DNA from 2 places in the Lysinibacillus sp. fkY74-1 genome. Region 2 is predicted to be linked to the other one. Evidence: a T-box and tRNA genes for the amino acid it is inferred to sense, from the RefSeq annotation. Region 2 holds a T-box; the other holds one or more tRNA genes.
The links. A T-box is a leader RNA that pairs with one kind of tRNA and senses whether it is charged. The one in region 2 lies ahead of leuS (leucine--tRNA ligase), so its partner is inferred to be a tRNA-Leu.

Region 1 (7,126 bases), 350 kb from region 2:
AATTCTTCATTATCTGCTATAAATGGAATTAACCTCCCTTCTAAAAAATCCATCGCTTTCTTTTTTTCTTCTCCTAGCAAATATAAATAAAAAGTAGCAAATAAATTAAAACTTAATTTTTTCTTATTTTTTGCTTCTTCCTTTAGAATAGTAAAGGTTTTTATACTTTTTTCCGTTTGTTCTAAGCGAAATTGCGTAACACCTAAATTATATAAGCAAAGCAGATAATGATCACAGTTCTTTGACATTAAAGAAGCGCTTTTTTCAAAGTAAATTAATGCATTTTCATATTCCCATCTCATTTGGTACAAATCCCCCAAATTGTGATATATAGCAGGTAATAGCTGCTGTTGCTGTAATAGCTCCACATTTCTCACTAAATGTTCATAGATTTCGATTGCTTCGTGAAACACTTTTCCTCGAGAGTAATTGAGTGCCAGAGACATTAATGTATAAACAATTCTTTTAAAATTAAATTGGTCCTTATAGAATTGAAGAGCTTTTTTCCCATAAATAATTGCTTGGCTTGGTTCTTCTAACCGCCCTTTTATTAAAGCGAAATGATAGTAAAACTCTCCTTCTAGTGACCCTAGTTCTGGATGTATTTGAAGTATTTGAGTTAGTTCTTTAGCTGCTTCCTCATATTTACCTTTTGTAATTAAAACTAATGCATAATAATATGAATGTAAATACCTTTCATGTTGGGAAAAATTTGGTCGGTGGGCATTTAGCCATTTTAATTGATTGTCTGCTAATTTATGCTCTTTAACAAACACATAATAACGTAACTTATAAAGTTCATATAAATAAATAGATTCTGTAAAACCTATTATTTCTTCATATTCTTTTAATCTGCTCATTGTCTCTTTTACTTTATCAATCTCTAGGTAATTTATATGTTTTTGTAAATCATTTAATAGGCAAATAATATTTTGTTCGTTATTCTCTACATCGTGAATACTAATATTTAATCGTTCTAGCAGTAGACGTATTGTCTCGCTATTTGCTTCTTTATTATTATTCTCAATTTTACTTAAATGAGGAATCGAGCAAATCCCCATCGCCACTGAATTCTGTGTCATTCCTAGCTTTGTACGATAGTACTTAATTAATGAACCAATCTTCATTTTCATAACCTCCCGTATCGAATGACTGTATTTTACATTTATTATAATCATAATTTTCCCAATAATCAAAAAACCTAAATTATGGTAGATTCAAATTGTAGTACTATAACTTAATTTGAAAAGGAGTTGGAAAGAATGAAAAAAATGAAAAGTACGTTGCTAAGTCTTTTGATTGCAGGATCAGTAATAAACCCGGTGTACGCAACAGCGATGGATAGCGAAGATAGCTTAGGAAACGACGGTGGTCAGGAGAAATTCCGTGTTTATGTTGAGGCAAACAAAAAAACAGAAAAATCAACATTAAAAACTCAATATTCTGCTCGTTGGGAATTAACAGAGAACGGATTTTCAACTGATATGAATGAAAAACAATTCGAAGCATTACAGAAGAATAAAAATTTCACAGTTACAAAAGTGCCTATCGTTACATTAGATACGATAGGTTTGGAAGACGATAGTATGGTAGAAAATGAAACTCTGGATTTGGTAACTTCTTTAAGAGCTTCTCAACAAATACCTTGGGGCATTAAAGCAATTTATAACAATGATACTTTAACATCTACAACTGGAGGAAGTGGCATTAATATTGCCGTACTCGATACGGGTGTAAATATTTCTCATCCTGACCTTGTCAATAACGTAGAGCAATGTAAAGACTTTACAGGTGCGACAACACCCATTAATAACAGCTGTACTGATAGAAACGGACATGGTACACATGTTGCTGGTACGGCCTTAGCTGATGGTGGAAGCGATCAAGCAGGCATTTACGGTGTAGCTCCAGATGCTGATCTTTGGGCTTACAAAGTGTTATTAGATAGCGGTTCTGGATACTCAGATGATATTGCTGCTGCTATTCGACATGCAGCAGATCAAGCAACAGCTACTGGTACCAAAACAATTATTAGTATGTCTCTAGGTTCTTCAGCGAATAATAGCCTCATTTCGAGTGCTGTCAATTACGCATACAGTAAAGGAATTCTAATAGTAGCTGCAGCTGGTAATTCTGGCTATGCGCAAGGAACAATTGGTTATCCGGGGGCATTACCAAATGCAATCGCCGTTGCAGCTTTAGAAAATGTACAACAAAATGGGACTTATCGTGTAGCTGACTACTCTTCACGTGGTTATATATCTACAGCTGGAGATTATGTCATCCAGGAAGGTGATATTGAAATCTCAGCTCCTGGCTCATCCGTTTATTCTACATGGTATAATGGCGGTTATAATACAATTAGCGGCACATCAATGGCTACCCCTCATGTCTCTGGTTTAGCAGCAAAAATTTGGGCTGAAAATCCGTCATTATCTAACACGCAACTACGTTCTAACTTACAAGAGAGAGCAAAATCAGTAGATATTAAAGGTGGTTATGGAGCTGCTATAGGTGATGACTACGCTTCAGGATTTGGATTTGCTCGCGTTCAATAATTTCAAAAGGTGAAGCATACTAACAATAGTAATACAAACCAAAGCTTTGGTTTGTATTGCTATTTTTTGGGTTCTAAACGTATTCACCAGTACCCCTATTACCCCCAAGTAGTATTATAGCTTCGCTTGTTATACGATATCAGCTTCAAACATATTTCTACATGTAGGGTGAACAGGTTGACCAGAAAACATTTTATCAATACCATTTGCAGTATCGTTCCCTTTAAATTCATCTTGTTGTCCACTAATACCTTCTTCATAAAAATCACCTCCAACCTTTCCATTGAAACTTACTTATTGTGTAATATATTATTTTTTTGACAATGCACCATTCACTTAAAAACTACCTTCTTTAACTAATCTTCCTACACAACTATTGCTATATTATTACGCTAACCTCGTTACCGGTGATAAGGATAGGGAATGTAGTAAAAAGCCTTATATATCAATGTCTTCTACCTGAAGTGTGTAAAATGATTTCAATTCTTATCGTATCCCCAAAAATGAAAAAAGCTCACAAACCCTGTATTATCAAGGTTTGTGAGCTTTCTAAACTTACTAAATGTAACGTATATGTACGTAATGATACCGGTGGTCGGGGTCGAACCGACACTCCAAAGGAACACGATTTTGAGTCGTGCGCGTCTGCCAATTCCGCCACACCGGCATAATGGAGATAAAAAAAATCGGATAAACCGATTAGCAGTAAAAATATGGAGGCGGCAACCGGATTTGAACCGGTGATAAAGGTGTTGCAGACCTGTGCCTTACCACTTGGCTATGCCGCCATCATACTTGGAGCGGAAGACGAGGTTCGAACTCGCGACCCCCACCTTGGCAAGGTGGTGTTCTACCACTGAACTACTTCCGCAAAAAATGGCTGGGGTACTAGGATTCGAACCTAGGCATGACGGAATCAAAATCCGTTGCCTTACCGCTTGGCTATACCCCAACTATGGGGCGACTGATGGGAATCGAACCCACGAATGCCGGAACCACAATCCGGTGCGTTAACCACTTCGCCACAATCGCCATTATATTATAGTTATTATTATGAAATTTACTTTATTCTTGAATGGGGCGACTGATGGGAATCGAACCCACGAATGCCGGAACCACAATCCGGTGCGTTAACCACTTCGCCACAATCGCCATAAAATAAATTGGCAGGGGCAGTAGGAATCGAACCCACACCAAAGGTTTTGGAGACCTCTATTCTACCGTTGAACTATGCCCCTATTTAAAAACAAAAAAATAAAACTGGTGGAGGGGGACGGATTCGAACCGCCGAACCCTAAGGAGCGGATTTACAGTCCGCCGCGTTTAGCCACTTCGCTACCCCTCCGGGAATTCATGGTGCCGGCGATAGGAGTCGAACCCACGACCTACTGATTACAAGTCAGTTGCTCTACCAACTGAGCTACACCGGCAAAAAAATGATGGGTCAGGACGGAATCGAACCGCCGACACTTAGAGCTTCAATCTAATGCTCTACCAACTGAGCTACTGACCCATATATTATAAAAAAATGGCGGTCCCGACCGGGATCGAACCGGCGATCTCCTGCGTGACAGGCAGGCATGTTAACCGCTACACCACGGGACCATTTGGTTGCGGGGGCCGGATTTGAACCAACGACCTTCGGGTTATGAGCCCGACGAGCTACCAGGCTGCTCCACCCCGCGTTAATGATATATGTTGTTTTTAAAATGGTGGAGGATGACGGGCTCGAACCGCCGACCCTCTGCTTGTAAGGCAGATGCTCTCCCAGCTGAGCTAATCCTCCATCTGGGTATAAAAATGAATGGTGACCCCTACGGGATTCGAACCCGTGTTACCGCCGTGAAAGGGCGGTGTCTTAACCACTTGACCAAGGGGCCTTCGTTTGGAATAATTAAAAGTGCTGGCGGAGAGTAAGGGATTTGAACCCTTGAGACAGTGTTAACCGCCTACACGATTTCCAATCGTGCTCCTTCGGCCACTCGGACAACTCTCCAAGAATGGCTCCGAAGGCAGGACTCGAACCTGCGACAACCTGATTAACAGTCAGGTGCTACTACCAACTGAGCTACTTCGGAATAATTTTAGTATACAGCCTAGCGACGTCCTACTCTCACAGGGGGAAGCCCCCAACTACCATCGGCGCTAAAGAGCTTAACTTCCGTGTTCGGTATGGGAACGGGTGTGACCTCTTTGCCATCATCACTAGACTATTTGAAAGACATTACTTATTATAACATATTTTATCAAAATTACAAGTATATTATAATAATTTTATTCTTTCAAAACTGGATAAACGGTTCATTGAATGCTTCAAACTTTTTGGTTAAGTCCTCGATCGATTAGTATTCGTCAGCTCCATGTGTCACCACACTTCCACCTCGAACCTATCTACCTCATCGTCTTTGAGGGATCTTACTTACTTGCGTAATGGGAAATCTCATCTTGAGGGGGGCTTCATGCTTAGATGCTTTCAGCACTTATCCCGTCCACACATAGCTACCCAGCGATGCCTTTGGCAAGACAACTGGTACACCAGCGGTGTGTCCATCCCGGTCCTCTCGTACTAAGGACAGCTCCTCTCAAATTTCCTACGCCCACGACGGATAGGGACCGAACTGTCTCACGACGTTCTGAACCCAGCTCGCGTACCGCTTTAATGGGCGAACAGCCCAACCCTTGGGACCGACTACAGCCCCAGGATGCGATGAGCCGACATCGAGGTGCCAAACCTCCCCGTCGATGTGGACTCTTGGGGGAGATAAGCCTGTTATCCCCGGGGTAGCTTTTATCCGTTGAGCGATGGCCCTTCCATGCGGAACCACCGGATCACTAAGCCCGTCTTTCGACCCTGCTCGACTTGTAGGTCTCGCAGTCAAGCTCCCTTGTGCCTTTACACTCTACGAATGATTTCCAACCATTCTGAGGGAACCTTTGGGCGCCTCCGTTACCTTTTAGGAGGCGACCGCCCCAGTCAAACTGTCCGCCTGACACTGTCTCCTGCCCCGCTAAGGGGCATGGGTTAGAATTTCAATACAACCAGGGTAGTATCCCACCGACGCCTCTTTCGAAGCTGGCGCTCCGAGATCTCTGGCTCCTACCTATCCTGTACAAGTTGTACCAAAATTCAATATCAGGCTACAGTAAAGCTCCACGGGGTCTTTCCGTCCTGTCGCGGGTAACCTGCATCTTCACAGGTACTATAATTTCACCGAGTCTCTCGTTGAGACAGTGCCCAGATCGTTACGCCTTTCGTGCGGGTCGGAACTTACCCGACAAGGAATTTCGCTACCTTAGGACCGTTATAGTTACGGCCGCCGTTTACTGGGGCTTCAATTCGCAGCTTCGCTTGCGCTAACCACTCCTCTTAACCTTCCAGCACCGGGCAGGCGTCAGCCCCTATACGTCACCTTACGGTTTTGCAGAGACCTGTGTTTTTGCTAAACAGTCGCCTGGGCCTATTCACTGCGGCTCTCATGCGCTTGCACGCTCAAGAGCACCCCTTCTCCCGAAGTTACGGGGTCATTTTGCCGAGTTCCTTAACGAGAGTTCTCTCGCACACCTTAGGATTCTCTCCTCGACTACCTGTGTCGGTTTGCGGTACGGGCACCTCTCACCTCGATAGAGGCTTTTCTTGGCAGTGTGAAATCAGGAACTTCGTCCATACGGACTCGCCATCACAGCTCAACGTTACAGTGTGCGGATTTGCCTACACACACGCCTTACTGCTTGGACGCGCATAACCAACAGCGCGCTTACCCTATCCTACTGCGTCCCCCCATTTCTCAAACGGTGAGGAGGTGGTACAGGAATATCAACCTGTTGTCCATCGCCTACGCCTATCGGCCTCGGCTTAGGTCCCGACTAACCCTGAGCGGACGAGCCTTCCTCAGGAAACCTTAGTCATACGGTGGACGGGATTCTCACCCGTCTTTCGCTACTCATACCGGCATTCTCACTTCTAAGCGCTCCACCAGTCCTTCCGGTCTGACTTCAACGCACTTAGAACGCTCTCCTACCACTGACATCGTAGATGTCAATCCACAGCTTCGGTGAATCGTTTAGCCCCGATACATTTTCGGCGCAGCGTCACTCGACCAGTGAGCTATTACGCACTCTTTAAATGATGGCTGCTTCTAAGCCAACATCCTGGTTGTCTGTGCAACGCCACATCCTTTTCCACTTAACGATTACTTTGGGACCTTAGCTGGTGGTCTGGGCTGTTTCCCTTTTGACTACGGATCTTATCACTCGCAGTCTGACTCCCGTGTATAAATATCTGGCATTCGGAGTTTGTCTGAATTCGGTAAACCGGGATGGCCCCCTAGTCCAAACAGTGCTCTACCTCCAGTATTCTCATCACGAGGCTAGCCCTAAAGCTATTTCGGAGAGAACCAGCTATCTCCAAGTTCGATTGGAATTTCTCCGCTACCCACACCTCATCCCCGCACTTTTCAACGTGCGTGGGTTCGGGCCTCCAGTAAGTGTTACCTTACCTTCACCCTGGACATGGGTAGATCACCTGGTTTCGGGTCTACGACCACGTACTACTTCGCCCTATTCAGACT
Region 2 (7,126 bases):
TTAGACCGCCAACTTTTAAAAGCTTAAGTAAGTCTTCAATAGCTTGTATGGTTGTAGTAGGCTTGGTAATAATATCATGATTGCTACCAGGCAAATAGCCGAGATTAAAGATGGCTGCAGCTACTGGCTTGTGTATAAAATTGGCTACTTCTTCATGCCCTTTATTTAACACAAGAGCCCGATGCTCCAAACTTTGATCTAGTAGACGATGTAGCGTTGCATCCACTGCTTTTTTTTGAACATCAAAGGCATAAACTTGCCCTTCATCCCCGACTAGCTGTGCTAAAAATAGCGTATCGTGGCCATTTCCAGCAGTGGCATCAACAACCGTATCTCCTTCCTCCACACTATCTTTTAGTAGCTGCTGAGCATATTGTAAAACTCGTTGTAGTTTCATTTTCCAACCTCAGCTTTATAAAATTTCCCTTGCCAACTACCACGACGCTCCAATTCGGCATCGATGCCATTTAATACTTCCCATTTATTAACGCTCCACATTGGGCCAATCATTAAATCTATAGGTCCATCACCTGTAATGCGATGAATGACCATATCAGGTGGTAAAATTTCTAGCTGATCAGCGACTAGTTTTGTATAAACATCCTGATCTAAAAACTCAAGCATCCCTTTTTCATATTGCTTCACCATTGGGGTCCCTTTTAATAAATGAAGTAAGTGGATTTTAATACCTTGAACATCTAGCTTGGCCACTGCACGAGCTGTTTCCATCATCATGTCATAATCTTCAAGCGGTAGACCATTTATAATATGTGAGCAAACACGAATACCATGCTTCCGAAGCTTTTCAACGCCCTCCACATAGGTTGCATAATCATGCGCACGATTAATAAGATTTGCTGTTTTTTCATGAACAGTTTGAAGACCAAGCTCAATCCATAAATACGTACGTTCGTTTAATTCTGCTAAATATTCTACAACATCATCTGGTAAACAATCAGGGCGAGTAGCGATAGAAAGGCCTATAACACCTTCCTGCGCCAAAGCAGCTTCGAATTTTTCCTTTAAAACAGGGAGCGGGGCATGTGTATTTGTATAGGCTTGAAAATAGGCCATATACTTGCCATCTTTCCATTTTTGATGCATTTTGTCTCGAATTTCAGCAAATTGAACATCGATCGGATCAACTTTATTACCTGCGAAGTCACCAGAGCCTGCTGCACTGCAAAATGTACAGCCACCAAAGGCAACCGTACCATCACGGTTTGGACAATCAAAGCCAGCATCTAATGCTACTTTAAATACTTTGTGACCAAATTGATCGCGTAAATAGCGGTTCCATGTATAGTATCTTTTCCCTTCTGAAGGAAAAGGAAAATTTATTTCTGTCATTTATTTCACTCCTCTAACGCCTTATTTTATCATGAGCACCTCGTTCCGTCATGGGGTAAGGGTTTATCCTGCAAGATGCTACTCTAACTTTTAATTGTATCTAGTAAATTATAGCTATTTATAGTATTTAATAAAATGTAAAAAGGGTAAATTTATTTTCCTTGTACTTTCAAGTATTTCAGCATAAACTAGCTATTTAGAGAAGCGAAATAATGGAGGTCATCAAATGCCAAAACGTGTTTGGTTTTTAATTATCGGAATGCTTGTGAACACAACAGGTAACTCATTTTTATGGCCTTTAAATGCCATATACATGCATGATTATTTAGGGAAATCCTTAGCGATGGCTGGCTTTGTGCTGATGCTGAATTCTGCTGCAGGTGTTTTAGGTAATCTATTAGGTGGTTACCTATTTGATAGAATTGGTGGCTATAAAGCCATCATGCTTGGAATCCTTTTAACAATTGCTTCATTAATTGGTTTAACGCTTTGGCACGGTTGGCCACATTATGTATGGTTTTTAACAATACTAGGCTTTAGTGGGGGGATTGTTTTTCCTAGCATGTTCGCATTGGCCGGAGCTGCCTGGCCAGAGGGTGGACGAAAGGCCTTTAATGCCATTTATTTGGCTCAAAATGTCGGTGTTGCTGTAGGTCCTGCACTTGCAGGTGTGGTGGCCGATTATCAATTTGACTATGTGTTTAAGGTCAATTTAGGGATGTATATAGTATTCTTTTTCATTGCTTTACTTACATTTAAACGTTTAGAGGTAGGGAGTATTGCACCAAAGAATGTGGTCGGTGAAAGTAAGCGAATTATTAACAAGGCACCATTCTATGCCTTATTAATCATTAGTTCGTCCTCCGTTTTATGTTGGTTAGCCTATTCGCAATGGAGTGCAACGATTTCATCTTATACGCAAGATTTAGGTTTAGGATTAAAGCAATATAGTTTACTATGGACGATAAATGGTCTGCTAATTGTTATAGGGCAGCCGCTCATTGCGCCGCTTGTAAAACGTTGGGAACATCAGTTAAAACGACAGTTGGTTTTTGGTGTCATCTTAATCGCTATATCCTTTGGTATTATCGCCTTTGCGAGTGATTTTAAAATGTTTGGTGCAGCCATGCTTGTCTTAACTTTTGGAGAAATGTTTTATACACCAGCATTACCAACTATTGCTAATCAACTTGCGCCAAAAGGCCGACAAGGATTCTATCAGGGAATTATCAACAGTGCTGCGACCGGTGGACGTATGATTGGTCCTTTATTCGGTGGAATTATGGTGGATCAATTTGGCATGATTCCTCTCGTTTTAACATTAGTAGTAATTGTACTGTTCGCGATTATACCATGTCTTATTTATGATTATCCTCTAAAGAAGAACAACATAGTAGTAGATTAATAGTGAAAAATGTAAAGAGCAAATCAAGTATTCCACACTTGGTTTGCTCTTTTTTAAATAGTAGATATTGAAAAATTATCGATTGAGGCGTACAATCATACATATTCAAATATTTGAATATGTAGTTGTATGGAGGGATTTATTTAATGGAAGAAGGATTGCAGCAGTTTAAGGCAGATTTTTTTAAAGCGTTAGCACATCCATTACGTATAAGAATATTGGAACTTCTTGTAGATGGTCAGAGGAGTGTTAATGAGATTCAAGATTGCTTAGAGAAAGAGGGCTCCGCCGTTTCTCAGCAGCTAAGTGTATTACGAGCTAAAAATATTGTTTATGGAGTGAAAGAAGGCAAAAAGGTTTACTATTCTTTAAGCGATCCAATGATTGGTGAATTACTTGGCGTGGCCAAGGATATTTTTAATAACCATTTAGTTCATACCATTTCAAGATTAGAGGAAATGACGAGTAATGATAGTGACGAAGAAAATAAGTAACCTCCATAATGTGGAAAAGTTATGCTTTGCTTATTATTGGGAAGGGAAGATTTATCTATGAAGTCGCTGTTTACAGGACGTTTTGAAGGGTATTCAGTCCATCATGCTAAAAAGGATTTATTGTCTGGAATCATTGTTGGAATTGTTGCTATTCCACTTGCTATGTCCTTTGCTATTGCATCAGGAGTAAAGCCCGAATATGGCATTTATACGGCTTGTATTGCAGGTATTCTGATTTCAATTTTTGGTGGATCAAAATATCAAATTGGAGGGCCCACAGGAGCTTTTGTGCCAATTCTTTTAGGAATTGTCCTAACGTATGGTTATGAGGATTTATTACTGGCTGGTTTAATGGCAGGGGTATTGCTTTGCTTAATGGGTATTTTTAAGCTAGGGACTTTAATCAAATTTATCCCTCGCCCTGTAACCATCGGTTTTACAGCGGGTATAGCGGTGATTATTTTTACAGGTCAAATTGCCAATTTTTTAGGTTTAAGCAATATGACAAGACATGAGTATTTTATAGCGAATATTCAAGAGATAGGAAAGCAAATTGGTACTACTAATATTTACAGTATTTTAACGGCAGTCATTTGTTTAATCACCATAATAATGACACCTAAATTTTTTCCAAAGGTTCCCGGGGCATTGGTAGGGATTGTTGTCTCCACTCTTGTGGCGACTTTCTTTTTTTCAGGACAAGTGGCTACGATTGCCACAGCCTATGGTCAAATACCTAATACATTACCCAATTTTGCACTACCTACTATGACATTTGAGCGTCTACAGCAGCTCATTGGACCAGCATTTGTCATCGCAATGCTTGGAGGTATAGAGTCTTTGTTATCTGCAGTCGTGGCAGATGGAATGACTAATAGCAAGCATAATAGTAATCGAGAGCTAATCGGACAAGGAATTGCCAATATCGTAACGCCTATGTTTGGAGGAATACCCGCGACAGGTGCGATTGCTCGTACAGCAACTAATATTAAAACTGGGGCAGTATCCCCAATGTCTGGTATCATCCATGGTGTGTTTGTATTACTTACATTATTGTTATTAGCGCCATATGCTTCACATATACCTTTAGCAAGTATGGCACCAGTATTAATGGTAGTTGCTTGGAATATGAGTGAACGGAAGCATTTTTCTCATATTATAAAGTTGAAATCTGGAGATTCGCTTGTTTTATTAATTACCTTTTTATTAACCGTATTTACTAGCCTTACATTAGCTGTTGAAGTGGGGCTTGTGTTAGCCGTGCTATTATTTGCGAAACGAATGAGTGAAAAGCTTGTTGTGACAAAGGTACTGCCAGATCATTCGAATAAAAGTGAGAAGGTACAGCCTCATGTCGTTCATCAACAGCATGATTGTCCACAAATAAGCATGTATACCATCGAAGGTCCGCTGTTCTTTGGTGCAGCACAAAGATTTGAACAAATGATTGAAGGCACCTTACAACAGCGACCAAGAGTTTTGATATTACGCATGGGGAAAGTGCCCTTTATGGACTCTACAGGGGAAGCATATTTTAGCAATATTATAGACAACTTTACAGCACAGGGAGGTAATATTTTGGTAACAGGGGTGCAGGATGACCTAAAGGTTGCCCTTCAGCAAAATGGTCTTTACGCTAAAATAGGAGCGCATCATTTTTATCAGCATACAGGAGAAGCGATTTCAAGAGCCCTCAACTATTTGGACAGAACTCAATGTATCGGATGTCAGCATTTTGCTTTTCATGAATGCAAAGATTTATCAAAATCTGAGGAAAAAAAGGATTTAATTGTTCAGTAATGGGTAACCTGTAAACAAAGGCTTGTGCTTTTCAATACTTTCCATTAGAATAAATGCAATATCATGTAAAGACTGTGATGAGGAATAGTAGATTTGTGGTTCTTTTTAGAGAGCTAGCGGCTGGTGAGAGCTAGTAGGAAAGCAAATCGAACTCGCCTACTGAGTCTGCCCGCGTGAAATAGCGCGTGTCGTTTCTTCCGCGTTAAGGAAGCTTAAGCCGAGTGTAATCACTAATTTGGGTGGTACCGCGGGAGTGCTAATTCTCTCGTCCCTTCTATAAGGAAGGGGCGAGTTTTTTTATTTTTTAAATATTTTGTCAATTCTAACGGAGAACAGCAGATTCATTGAAGGAGGAAAAAAAATGAGTTTTAATCATCAACAAATTGAAAAAAAGTGGCAGCAATATTGGGCTGATAACAAAACATTTAAAACTGAAAATGAAACAGAAAAGCCTAAATTCTTTGCACTAGATATGTTCCCATATCCATCTGGCGCAGGCTTGCACGTAGGACATCCAGAAGGATATACGGCGACAGATATTCTATCTCGCTTTAAACGTATGCAAGGCTACAATGTATTACATCCAATGGGCTGGGATGCATTTGGTTTACCAGCGGAGCAATATGCACTTGATACAGGAAATGATCCCGCAGAATTTACAGCGAAAAATATTGCGACCTTTAAACGCCAAATTCAAGAGCTAGGCTTTAGTTATGATTGGGATCGTGAAATTAACACGACTGATCCAGCGTATTATAAATGGACACAATGGATTTTTATTCAGCTATATAAAAAAGGTTTAGCTTATGTGGATGAAGTAGCTGTTAACTGGTGTCCAGCACTTGGTACGGTATTGGCGAATGAAGAAGTAATTGATGGCAAATCAGAGCGTGGTGGGCATCCAGTAGAACGTCGACCAATGAAGCAATGGATGCTTAAAATTACTGCATATGCAGATCGTTTAATTGATGACTTAGAGGAAGTTGATTGGCCAGAGTCTATTAAAGATATGCAGCGTAACTGGATTGGTCGTTCGGAAGGTGCAGAAGTAACATTTGGTATTGATGGCACAGATGAAAACTTCACGGTATTTACAACACGTCCTGATACATTATTTGGTGCTACATATTGCGTGCTTGCACCTGAACATAAATTAGTAGAACAAATTACTACAGTTGAACAACGCCAAGCAGTCGAGGATTATTTAGAAAAGGTTAAAATGAAATCTGATCTTGAGCGTACAGATTTAGCGAAAGAAAAAACAGGCGTATTTACAGGTGCCTATGCAGTAAATCCGATTAACGGTAAAAAAGTACCGATTTGGATTGCAGACTATGTGTTAGTGTCTTATGGAACAGGTGCTATTATGGCAGTTCCTGCACATGATGAACGAGACTATGAATTTGCATCAGCATTTAGCTTAGACATTGTTCCTGTACTTGAAGGTGGGGACATCAGTAAAGAAGCGTTTACAGGTGATGGGCAACATATTAACTCTGATTTCCTAAATGGCTTAAATAAAGTAGAGGGTATTGCTAAAGCAATTGAATGGTTAGAGGAAAAAGGCGTAGGAGAGAAGAAAATTTCCTATCGTCTACGTGACTGGTTATTCTCTCGTCAACGTTACTGGGGTGAACCGATTCCAATGATTCATTGGGAAGATGGTACCATCACTCCTGTTCCAGAAGAGGAGCTACCATTAATGCTTCCGAAAACAGATAATATTCGTCCATCGGGTACTGGTGAGTCACCATTAGCAAATATTGCTGAATGGGTAAACGTTGTAGATCCAGCGACAGGTAAAAAAGGCCGTCGTGAAACAAATACAATGCCGCAATGGGCAGGTTCTAGCTGGTACTTCCTACGCTATATCGATCCTACTAATACAGAAGCAATTGCAGATCCAGAATTGCTAAAACGATGGCTACCAGTTGATATTTATATTGGTGGGGCTGAGCACGCTGTACTACATTTACTATACGCTCGCTTCTGGCATAAAGTTCTATATGATTTAGGTGTTGTTCACACGAAAGAGCCTTTCCAAAAATTATTTAACCAAGGTATGATTCTTGGTGAA

Region 1: it encodes a tRNA-Leu, which carries the amino acid that the T-box ahead of leuS (leucine--tRNA ligase) is inferred to sense. The anticodon was not compared.

What each region holds. Positions count from the first base shown of each region.
Region 1 is NZ_CP170173.1:3,865,338-3,872,463, forward strand. It holds gene ACE1MS_RS19120 (helix-turn-helix domain-containing protein) at 1-1,127, opposite strand, end outside; gene ACE1MS_RS19125 (S8 family peptidase) at 1,263-2,558, shown strand; tRNA gene ACE1MS_RS19130 (tRNA-Leu) at 3,145-3,225, opposite strand; tRNA gene ACE1MS_RS19135 (tRNA-Cys) at 3,273-3,346, opposite strand; tRNA gene ACE1MS_RS19140 (tRNA-Gly) at 3,355-3,429, opposite strand; tRNA gene ACE1MS_RS19145 (tRNA-Gln) at 3,436-3,510, opposite strand; tRNA gene ACE1MS_RS19150 (tRNA-His) at 3,515-3,590, opposite strand; tRNA gene ACE1MS_RS19155 (tRNA-His) at 3,635-3,710, opposite strand; tRNA gene ACE1MS_RS19160 (tRNA-Trp) at 3,723-3,796, opposite strand; tRNA gene ACE1MS_RS19165 (tRNA-Tyr) at 3,820-3,903, opposite strand; tRNA gene ACE1MS_RS19170 (tRNA-Thr) at 3,913-3,988, opposite strand; tRNA gene ACE1MS_RS19175 (tRNA-Phe) at 3,999-4,071, opposite strand; tRNA gene ACE1MS_RS19180 (tRNA-Asp) at 4,088-4,163, opposite strand; tRNA gene ACE1MS_RS19185 (tRNA-Met) at 4,167-4,243, opposite strand; tRNA gene ACE1MS_RS19190 (tRNA-Val) at 4,269-4,344, opposite strand; tRNA gene ACE1MS_RS19195 (tRNA-Glu) at 4,364-4,438, opposite strand; tRNA gene ACE1MS_RS19200 (tRNA-Ser) at 4,463-4,554, opposite strand; tRNA gene ACE1MS_RS19205 (tRNA-Asn) at 4,560-4,636, opposite strand; rRNA gene rrf (5S ribosomal RNA) at 4,653-4,768, opposite strand; rRNA gene ACE1MS_RS19215 (23S ribosomal RNA) at 4,881-7,126, opposite strand, start outside.
Region 2 is NZ_CP170173.1:3,520,015-3,527,140, reverse strand. It holds gene ACE1MS_RS17250 (tRNA (mnm(5)s(2)U34)-methyltransferase) at 1-397, opposite strand, end outside; gene ACE1MS_RS17245 (TIGR01212 family radical SAM protein) at 394-1,350, opposite strand; gene ACE1MS_RS17240 (MDR family MFS transporter) at 1,577-2,755, shown strand; gene ACE1MS_RS17235 (ArsR/SmtB family transcription factor) at 2,902-3,249, shown strand; gene ACE1MS_RS17230 (SulP family inorganic anion transporter) at 3,307-5,049, shown strand; T-box leader at 5,115-5,325, shown strand; gene leuS (leucine--tRNA ligase) at 5,411-7,126, shown strand, end outside.